DNA from 3 places in the Sporolactobacillus sp. KGMB 08714 genome. Region 1 is predicted to be linked to each of the others. Evidence: riboswitches for the same ligand, from Rfam matches in the RefSeq annotation. Region 1 holds a riboswitch; each other region holds the start of a gene.
What was found. Region 1 has a riboswitch for cyclic di-GMP ahead of Q6A92_RS16770 (SH3 domain-containing protein). Riboswitches for the same ligand answer to the same signal wherever they lie in the genome.
Positions count from the first base shown of each region.

Region 2: linked by a shared signal. The riboswitch ahead of Q6A92_RS19070 (EAL domain-containing protein) and the one ahead of Q6A92_RS16770 (SH3 domain-containing protein) in region 1 are both predicted to bind cyclic di-GMP.
Region 3: linked by a shared signal. The riboswitch ahead of Q6A92_RS14975 (response regulator) and the one ahead of Q6A92_RS16770 (SH3 domain-containing protein) in region 1 are both predicted to bind cyclic di-GMP.

Region 1 covers NZ_JAUUBW010000045.1:111,974-115,252, forward strand. Annotated here, with positions in the region: gene Q6A92_RS16765 (C39 family peptidase) at 1-336, shown strand, start outside; cyclic di-GMP riboswitch class I at 892-977, shown strand; gene Q6A92_RS16770 (SH3 domain-containing protein) at 1,236-3,279, shown strand, end outside.
Region 2 covers NZ_JAUUBW010000073.1:63,969-67,247, reverse strand. Annotated here, with positions in the region: gene Q6A92_RS19075 (PilZ domain-containing protein) at 1-523, opposite strand, end outside; gene Q6A92_RS19070 (EAL domain-containing protein) at 535-1,254, opposite strand; cyclic di-GMP riboswitch class I at 1,407-1,498, opposite strand; gene csrA (carbon storage regulator CsrA) at 2,196-2,441, opposite strand; gene fliW (flagellar assembly protein FliW) at 2,447-2,890, opposite strand; gene flgL (flagellar hook-associated protein FlgL) at 2,961-3,279, opposite strand, start outside.
Region 3 covers NZ_JAUUBW010000035.1:431-3,709, forward strand. Annotated here, with positions in the region: gene Q6A92_RS14970 (cupin domain-containing protein) at 6-647, opposite strand; gene Q6A92_RS14975 (response regulator) at 1,068-1,427, opposite strand; cyclic di-GMP riboswitch class I at 1,499-1,585, opposite strand; gene Q6A92_RS14980 (YjcZ family sporulation protein) at 2,149-2,265, opposite strand; gene Q6A92_RS14985 (hypothetical protein) at 2,816-3,208, opposite strand.

The sequences.
Region 1 (3,279 bases):
CTGGCAAGACAATATCTGGGCGGAAGAGTCATGGATCTAAGCGGAGACGGATGGGACCAGGTTGAGCAGCGGCTTGCTTCAGGGACTCCGGTATGGGTTATTGTCAGCATAAATTTTCAGCCCGTACCTGAGGGAGACTGGCAGACCTGGCACACCCAGCAGGGAGACATGCGCATCTCTTTTATGGAACATTCGGTTCTTGTGACGGGCTATGATAAAGATAATGTCTATTTTAATGATCCCGAGATGAGCAGCGGCGGCAGTAAGGCGGATAAATCAGATTTTGTCGAGGCGTGGGAACAGTTCGGAAGTCAGGCGGTCACCTATACTAAGTGAAACCGATGAATGTCTGTTCCGGCCTTGACAGCATCTGGGAAATCATTCCTCCTGCTAATCCGCGATGGTCAGTGGCATCATGCAGCCGGCCGGGTGATCGAAATCTCCTGCCCGGCTTAGACGGAGTTTACGGAATACTTGTTTCAAATCAAAAAATATCGACGAACGGCGATTATAATTTGCTGGACGTCGATTTTTTTATGGCGGGCGGCTGCTTCTTCGGACTCGGCGTCGCCATTTTCAGCAGGGCCTGTTCCGGCCAACTCTGAAACAAGACGCGGGATAATTGTCCCGGATTTATAAAGGATTTTCCTTTGCAAGTGAGCAGAATGCCCTTATTGGAAAAATGAAAAGCTGTTAAAGAAAGTCTAAAATGTTTTAAATGTTATCCGATAATAAGTATGAGCAGTGTTTATAATTTCCTATGAAAGTGAGACCTATTTACGTATAAAAGCCGTATAAAGGTTCGAAAGTTGCGGGCTTAAACGGCTGTAATGTTGCAGGCATCCAAAATCTGGTTTATATTGAATAATATACAGCTAGTTTGCAAATCTCTTTTCTAAATGGCAAAGCTGCTGAAAAGCAGTGGCGCAAAGTCACAGATCTAAGGCGTGATTCGCTATGATGGCTGGACTGCCGTATTTTTCTCATGTTTGAGCGGAAACGTAAATGGAGGGAGTTTTTATTTTGCTTTTTGGGGATTTCCGTTTTTTGCTTTTTCAGCCTATCTTCATGCATCATTCCGCCCGGCCTGATAAATGATGATGAAAAGCGGCACTATGCATGCTCCTCGTCCTATAGAAATGGATTTCATCTATTAAGTTTTTCCTATAAAACAAGTTCCATATTATGACAAATTCTATTTTTAATTTTTTGCTGCAGTGGGGGTGTGGATCACATTGAATCCAAATCGCGGTTTGACAGTAATCGGCACATTTGCAGCGGCGGCCGCGGTGACGGCAGCAGCCGGTATAGTACCGTCGCAGGTTTCCGCTCAGGAATCTTTTCAGCCATACGAAGGACAGGCAACGGATGATCTGAATGTCCGCAGCCTGCCGGGGACCGATCAGCCGAAGATCGGCCTGTTCTATAAGGGACAGACATTTAATGTCATCGGAATCGCGGGGAAAAGCGAGGACGGCAATTGGCTGAAAATCCAATACAAGAACGGCGTTGCGTACGTTGACAGTGCTTATGTTGTACAAGTGTCTCAGCCTGCGGCACCGTCACAGGCAGTACAGAGCGTTACGGCTTATCAGGGCACAACCACTGATAGCCTGAACGTCCGGTTCCTGCCCAGTCTGACAGGGACCATTCTGACGACTCTGCGGAGCGGCACTACGGTGACCGTTACCGGAAAAACGGCGGACGGCTGGCTGCAGATTAAATATAATAATGGATCAGCCTACGTATCTGCGGCCTACGTTAAAAACGCCGGCACTTCCTCGGCGTCGTCGACAGCGAAAGTGCTGTACACGGGGACGACGACGGACGACCTGAATGTGAGAACAGGAGCATCGACGAGCAGTACGAGGCTGGCCACGCTGTCCAAGGGGACCAAGGTAGAAGTGGTCGGGACGAGCGGGAGCTGGCTGCAGATTGTTTATAAGGACGGGACGGCGTACGTATCTGCAGACTATGTGCAGAAGCCCGGGAGTTCAAGTTCCTCCTCGACAGCGAAAGTGCTGTACACGGGGACGACGACGGATGACCTGAATGTGAGAACAGGAGCATCGACGAGCAGTACGAGGCTGGCCACACTGTCCAAGGGGACTGAGGTAGAAGTGGTCGGGACGAGCGGGAGCTGGCTGCAGATCGTTTATAAAGGCGGGACAGCGTACGTATCCGCAGACTATGTGCAGAAGGCCGGGAGCTCGGGCTCTTCGTCGACGCCGAAAGTGCTGTACACGGGGACGACGACGGATGACCTGAATGTGAGAACAGGAGCATCGACGAGCAGTACGAGGCTGGCCACGTTGTCCAAGGGGACCAAGGTAGAAGTAGTCGGGACGAGCGGGAGCTGGCTGCAGATCGTTTATAAAGGCGGGACGGCGTACGTGTCCGGGGACTACGTACAAAAGGCCGGGAGCTCGGGCTCTTCGTCGACGCCGAAAGTGCTGTACACGGGGACGACGACGGACGATCTGAATGTGAGAACAGGAGCATCGACGAGCAGTACGAGGCTGGCCACGCTGTCCAAGGGGACCAAGGTAGAAGTGGTCGGGACGAGCGGGAGCTGGCTGCAGATTGTTTATAAGGACGGGACGGCGTACGTATCTGCAGACTATGTGCAGAAGCCCGGGAGTTCAAGTTCCTCCTCGACAGCGAAAGTGCTGTACACGGGGACGACGACGGACGACCTGAATGTGAGAACAGGAGCATCGACGAGCAGTACGAGGCTGGCCACACTGTCCAAGGGGACTGAGGTAGAAGTGGTCGGGACGAGCGGGAGCTGGCTGCAGATCGTTTATAAAGGCGGGACAGCGTACGTATCCGCAGACTATGTGCAGAAGGCCGGGAGCTCGGGCTCTTCGTCGACGCCGAAAGTGCTGTACACGGGGACGACGACGGACGCTCTGAATGTGAGGACGGGGGCGTCGACCGGGAGTACGATACTGGCCACGCTGTCCAAAGGGACTGAAGTGGAAGTAGTCGGGACGAGCGGGAGCTGGCTTCAGATTATCTATAAAGACGGGACAGCCTATGTGTCCGGGGATTACGTACAGAAACAGGACGGCTCATCGGCTTCGACCGATCCCTCCGCTCCCGGCGGGACTTCCCAGACGACATCCAGCAGTACAGAAGGCCTGATTACGACAGACGTCAATTTCCGCAAGGGGCCGGATACGACGTACGGAATTTATCAAGTGATTCCGGCCGGAACAACAGTTGAATGGCTGGCGGATGCACCGAATGGATGGGTTAAAGTCAGCTATGGCGGAA
Region 2 (3,279 bases), on a different contig from region 1:
TGAAATTCTGGATCGCCGTTTCCTCCCTTGCCGTCAGGCTGCGGAACTGCACGCCGTAAAAGATCTCCCTCCGTTCATGTTTTATTTCTTTTCTGACCACGGTACCGACCAGATAAATCGGCGTTTTATCTTCCGCCTGAAATGAAATGTTGATCAGCACGTCCTCGACAATCGGGAAGTTAAGCCTGCAGGCAAACTTGAGGCCGCCAAGGCTGATATCGATAAGCTCGGCATGGATTGTCTTATTATTCAGAGCCTGCAGGGAACGATCTCCGAAATCAACAATCCGGACGGTACACCCTTCATGATCCAGCAGGATTCTGTGATGTTTCCTCCTTTCGCCCTTGTCGACCCTCAAGTGATCATACCGATGCACCGCAGCCGACTGCCTTTTTAATCCGACGATGATTTTTCTCTCATGTTCGACGACTCCCTGATAATGGGCACGGAATATCAGATAGACGATGGCTGTCATGATGATTTCTGCAGCGATAAAGCCTGCGACAGCCGCGTAAACAATCATCGGTCAGCACCTCACGATATACCGGTAAGTGGCTGCGGTTTCCCGAGGGCGTAGCCCTGAGCATAGCGAATGCCGAGCGATCGCGCAACGTCAATATCACAGGCTGTTTCTATTCCTTCAAGGATCGGTTTCAATTTGAATTGAGAACAATATTGGACAAGAAACTTAACATAGGCTTGTTTCCTTTTTGATGTAAACAAATGAGAGGTGAAATATCTGTCGAGTTTGATGTAGTCCGCATCAAGCTCGATCGTTCTGTTGATATCGTCAATGCCCTTGCCGAAATCGTCTATGGCCATTCCCAATCCGTACTTCTTCAACTCTTTGACGGCGTTTTCTATTTTATTAAAGTCTCTGATTCTCTCATTTTCCACAAATTCTAAAATAATGGATTGACTTAAACCGGGAAAACGATCAATAATATGATCGATTAAGGAAAAAAAACTTTTATTAAGTACGGTAGATGGGTATACATTGATAAATAATTTTTTCCCTTTCTCAAAGTAACCTGCTTTTAAGTACGTATCAACGGCTTTGCGAACAGACCGCGAATCTAATTCGTAAAGCTGCTCTTTTTTTACTGCCAACTGAAAAGCCTGTTCGGGGCTTGCGAAAAATTGGGATCGAAAAAGCGCCTCATGAGCTCTGACCGTGCAATCAGTCAGATCAACGATCGGCTGAAAATGATGCTCAAACAACTCATCTTTTATAAAACCGCTTTCCTGCTGCACCTTGGCTCATCTCCTCTCACCAGGCCATGAGCCGGCCGGCCCAAAGATAATTTAATTTGCCCGGCCGCTCTGGCCCAGTCTTTGAAAAATTTTATAGTTCTTAACAAAAAAAACTGCTCCGAACGTTGACGAGCCTCTCAAGCCTCAACTTTTTCGGCAGCCCGGCCGCCTTGGCGATCTCGAACCTCGCTTTAGGCCCGCGGCTTTGCGACCTTATCTTTCGACAAGGGTGCCTTTTTTCAAAAGTTAACATGAATACGACCTTGTTATATCATAAATGGTTATTCATTCCAATGCTTTTTTACCTATTCGGGTGTATTTTCTGTCAAACCTGTTTTTCATTTTTGTTCCGATATAAGAAGCATTTTGTCAGATCCGGCGGTCTTTTTAGCGTTAAAAAGATCAATGGTACAGTTTTTTCCCTGATTGGCAGAATGAAACCCCACAAACGGATTCTATCATTTTGCTTATCCGAATGCGGGGTAAAGGAACGGCAAGGATCGCATCGACTGCCGGAACGGGAAAAAGGGAGAATACGCTTCAATTTTTATTTTGCTGGTTTGTCCGCCTTTCGGGCCGCTGGCTGTCGATTCTTTATTTTCAAAGATTTACCGTTGAGTTTCAGGCATAATGATCCGTTTCCGTTCACTTTATATCAGATTTTTCAAATAATTTCCCAAAGACGAGTTCCATTAATAACAGATGCTTCCCGCACAGCATCTCCCGGTCAATCGTCAAAAATGGGCTTTGCCGCTTCGGCCCGCACAAAGAGGCAGAAAACAGCTCAAAACCGCGTTACCGGCCCGCTTATTGATCCGGGATAAAGGGCTCTGCAAAGCATCCGGCTCTACCTGCATCCATCGGGCATCCGAAAGGAGCCGTGCAATCTTTTCAAAGAGCGTTCAAACAACTGAGACGCCGTTCTCTGCCCACGGCATATTTTATGTATCCTTTTTCTCCTTTTTCATCCCCTTCATTGCCTGAAGCACATCTTCAGGCAATTGTCCGGCCGCAGCCTGGCTGTTTTCTTTCTGTATCGCCTCGTAGATCTCCTGGCGGTGGATTTCAATCTCCCGCGGAGCATTGATGCCGAGTTTGACCTGATCGCCGTCAACGGCAACGATTTTTATCTCGATCATGTCTCCGATCCGGATCGACTCTCCCTTTTTGCGTGTCAGTATCAACATGCCCCTCATACCCCTTTCTTTGGGGTGTCCGCTTTCGGCATCAGCCGCTCCCTCAGTGAATAAGAAGACCGTTCCGGAATATATTGTTTGCCGACCCTGTCCCGGGTATTAATGATGACCGGTGCTCTCAAATTCGCCGTCGACTCGGAGAAAGGCTTTTGAACACTGACAATAACACGGACAGCCACATCGCTCTTCGACTGCACGGCAAGCTGCCGGACAAAATGATCCGGAAGATCCACACTGTATCGGTCAAAGAAAAGGAACGGAGACGTCGTGACAAAAGCGATCTCTGTACGATCTATAGACTGCAGAATGGAGAAAACCTCACCGAAAGGCTGGAAGATAAAACGTTTTTCATCGGAAAATCCGGGCAGTCCCGCCGGAAACGTCACAATTTCCGACGCATCGACTTCCTGTTCGCCGAAATACTTAGTAAAGATTTTCATGATCCGCCTTAATCCCTTCTCCTTATCATGTCCGACAGAGCCATTCCCTCTGCGCCGGATCCATTCAATATTATTTCAAAAAGTCGACAAGCGATTGCTGGATGATCCTGGCGCCGACCGCCAGCGAAGCGTTATAAACATTCTGCTGCTGATTCAGATTGACGATGACCGACGCATAATCGGCATCCTCATTCGTCGCCATGATCTGAGTCGCCATTGTGTTCTGCGCATCGAGCTGGCTGCTGATCGTATCGACACGGTTTTGCTTTGCACCGACATCCGCCTGAGCGTTTGCCACATCATTCAGATGTGTATCAATCTTATCAAGGAAACCGTCGATTTGCTCTCCGGTAGACGACGGATCGTTCAACGCATTTTTTAAATCACTC
Region 3 (3,279 bases), on a different contig from region 1:
AATGCTCAGTAGCTGTATCTTGAATCTTGAGCGTATGGATTCTGCGGCATATTGTGATCTTTCGGCAGCGGGTGTGAGTTTGATTTTTTTGGGCCGTAAATGTTTGACTGCAGACATTCATCAGTCGGTCCGATAACAATGGATGGTCCCTGCAAAGGGGCCAGGGCCTGCTTAAGCAGATGAGGATCCAGGCAGTACGTATGGGCGAGCACTTCAATCGGGGTCTTTGTTAAAAGGTCTGATCCGAATATATATTCCGGGTAAGGAGCATCAAAAATAGCGAGTAAATGGGTTTTATTTTGCGAAGCAATTTCCCAGTGCCACCAGCCTTGCGGGATATTTGCAACTTGACCGGGAGCGATGGGTATATTTGCGACTTGATTGGTAAAGGGATTAATCAACGACACGATGGCCGATCCGGAGATGCAATAGACAAGCTCCGACGCATTTTGATGATAGTGGGGTTCAATCACATGTCCCCGGCTTAGATAAATGTCAAGAAGCGATGTGTTGCCTAGCGTGTTAAGATTGTCCCGGCCCAAACGATTAATAAAATTCTCTGCGTTACGTGTATTAAGTCTGTTTCTATTAATGTCGAAAAAGTATTCGACATCAGGGGACGTATAGTCCATATAAGACGTTACCATAAGCATGACTCCATTTCCGGAATTTTTAACACAGAGTTATTGTATGATCGGCGGCCGCCATAGGTGTCTGACCTGCTTTGTTTAAACACTATTGATGACTATTATGCCTATTCAGGGCGGCATATCCTCCCTGCTCATCTGCTCTTAAAATTAGCTATGCTATCGGCGGCTGCGATTCCGCCATGCTGAAAAGCAGGATCCGGCATCGGAACGCGCCGGGTCTGAAATCTGTTTCGATGATACGCATATACGCAGCTGTTGGCTTTGCACTGTTTCCTGCCGATTTTTTAAGTGCTGCTGAAGGGTATGTTTACCGCACTGCGGCTTCCATCTTCTCACCGCACTGAAAGCGGACGCTGGCAGCCCGCCGCAGGACGGAAGAATCACGTGGGGATGGGGCTATCGCAGAATGAAAATTATTCATTTGAACGTATTTGCCAAAACGTTATTTAGATTGTGAAGATAGGGTTTAACGATAAAATCTCTGGCGCCGATGTTAATGGCTTGTATGATCGCTAAGCGGCTTCCTATGGATGAACACATGACAACGTTTGCTTTTGCGTCGAATGCGATTATTTTCTTCAGGGCTTCAATTCCGGTTAGGATCGGCATTGTCACATCCATTAAGACAACATCAGGACGGACTTTCATATATTGGCGAACGGCTTCACAGCCATTGGCGGCTTCACCGATCACACGGAAAGTGTCGCTGTTTAATATGTTTTTTAAATAATTTCTCATAAAATGGGAGTCATCGACAATGAGAACGGTTTTTTTCAATCTTGAATTTCCTCTCTCTAAATGTAAGGCAAATTAGAAAAGAGCATTCAGTTGATTGTGCAGGAAAAATTCCCGGCAGCCCGGCTGCCCTGGCAAAATACTACTTTAGGTCCGTGGCTTTGCGTCTTTTACTTTCGTAAAATTTGCCCTATAGGTATATTAGCACCTTAAAGACCTAGATAAATGTGCCTAATTGCCTACAAATTTGTTAAGAAACAATACCGATAATATGCTTGGAATAAAGTAAGTGAAGCGTGTGATGACTTGTTTATAATAAAATGAAGGTTCACTTTTTACAATGGACATTGATAAAGTGCTTAAAAGAACATATCAAGGAACTTTGTTTTCCCTGCAATGTCCGGAGCGTCGTCAGGCTTTCCGACGGTCGGATTTTTGATTTTCATCAGAAATTATCAGAAATTATAGGAATGAGAAAAGATTGATATAAAATGGCCGTTTTCGCTAAGCAGCGCATAAAACGGGCCGGACAGCGATATATTTTCTGGCTGATAAAGATCCGTGGATGCGGGTGAATGGCACTGAAAAACGGTATCCGGCGATGAAGGAAGGGAGCGGCTGATTGCGCGGATTTTTGATTGATCCATGTTGATGAAATAGAACAGGGCGTCCCATCAATCGATTTTTCGATGCTGAGATGCCCTGTTTGCCCAAAAGAAGGTGAATGGCTGAAAATGGGTTTGAATTTGTCGGCGTTCGTGGATTAATACCAGAACGAAGCGCCGATAATAATTAACAAAATAAACAGAACGATAAGCAGCGCGAATCCATTGCCGTAACCTCCGCCGTATCCGTATCCATCAGCAACAGGAGCCCCCATTAGCGACACCTCCTTCTCTTACATGTTGATGCAGTATATGAGCGGATGGACGGAAGCGGAACGGATTAAATGCCCATTTACAGGCGGATGATCGATTCAGCCTCCATTTGTCTAAGAAAATACGGCTCATGATAACAGGAGAGGCCGGACCATCGCCGAATGCCGAAACTTCCTGCCGGCACAGTCAAAAATGCCCGCCTGAATGGCTCTTTATGCATTGCAGGGACGGACAAACCGCCCCGTTCTCATTCTTCGGAGAAAGGATACAAACGGATCTGCCGCACGGTTGCGGGGCAATGCCGGGGAGCCTGTAGAGATGGACAAACCGCCCCGGTCTCATTCTTCGGAGAAAGGATACAAACGGATCTGCCGCATGGTTACGAGGCAATGCCGGGGAGCCTGCAGGGACGGACAAACCGCCCCGGCCTCATCCTTCGGAGAAAGGATACAATGATCCCGCCGCATGGTTGCTGAACATCCCCGGAAAGCCTGTACAGAAAGTGTAATATAACAAAAAAAGCCCGGGTTTTCCGGGCAAATATAAATTCTTTCAGACCCAAAACGGGAACCAAAAAGGTGTAATGAATGGAAACCCGAAAAGGGGAAAGGGAACGCGAAAGGGAGAAAAACGGGCGAATCCGGGAAAGCGCCCGAACTGTCTGGTATCCTCCTCTTCCCTTTTGTGATTGTCTTTTTCGGCAACCAGGATGGTTACTGCTTCATGATCGACGCTGAGGATGATTCCTTCGATCACTCTTCCGTCTTTTAAATGGCCCATAACATAATAATTAATGTGTTTTTCGCACAAATCTTTTATCTGTTTGTGGTCATGAGGATGATGATGGCCCGTGTTTTCTCCCATCGGATAGTTTGTCGGATAATTGCCGGTCAAATTGCTGTTTACATCCCGATAATCATAAAACTGTCCGGCTTCTTCATTCATCTTCACATTCCTCCTTTGTCATGAACAGGGTATTCACCCAGGAAGAAATGTGTTCTTTAAAAAAAGCTTGC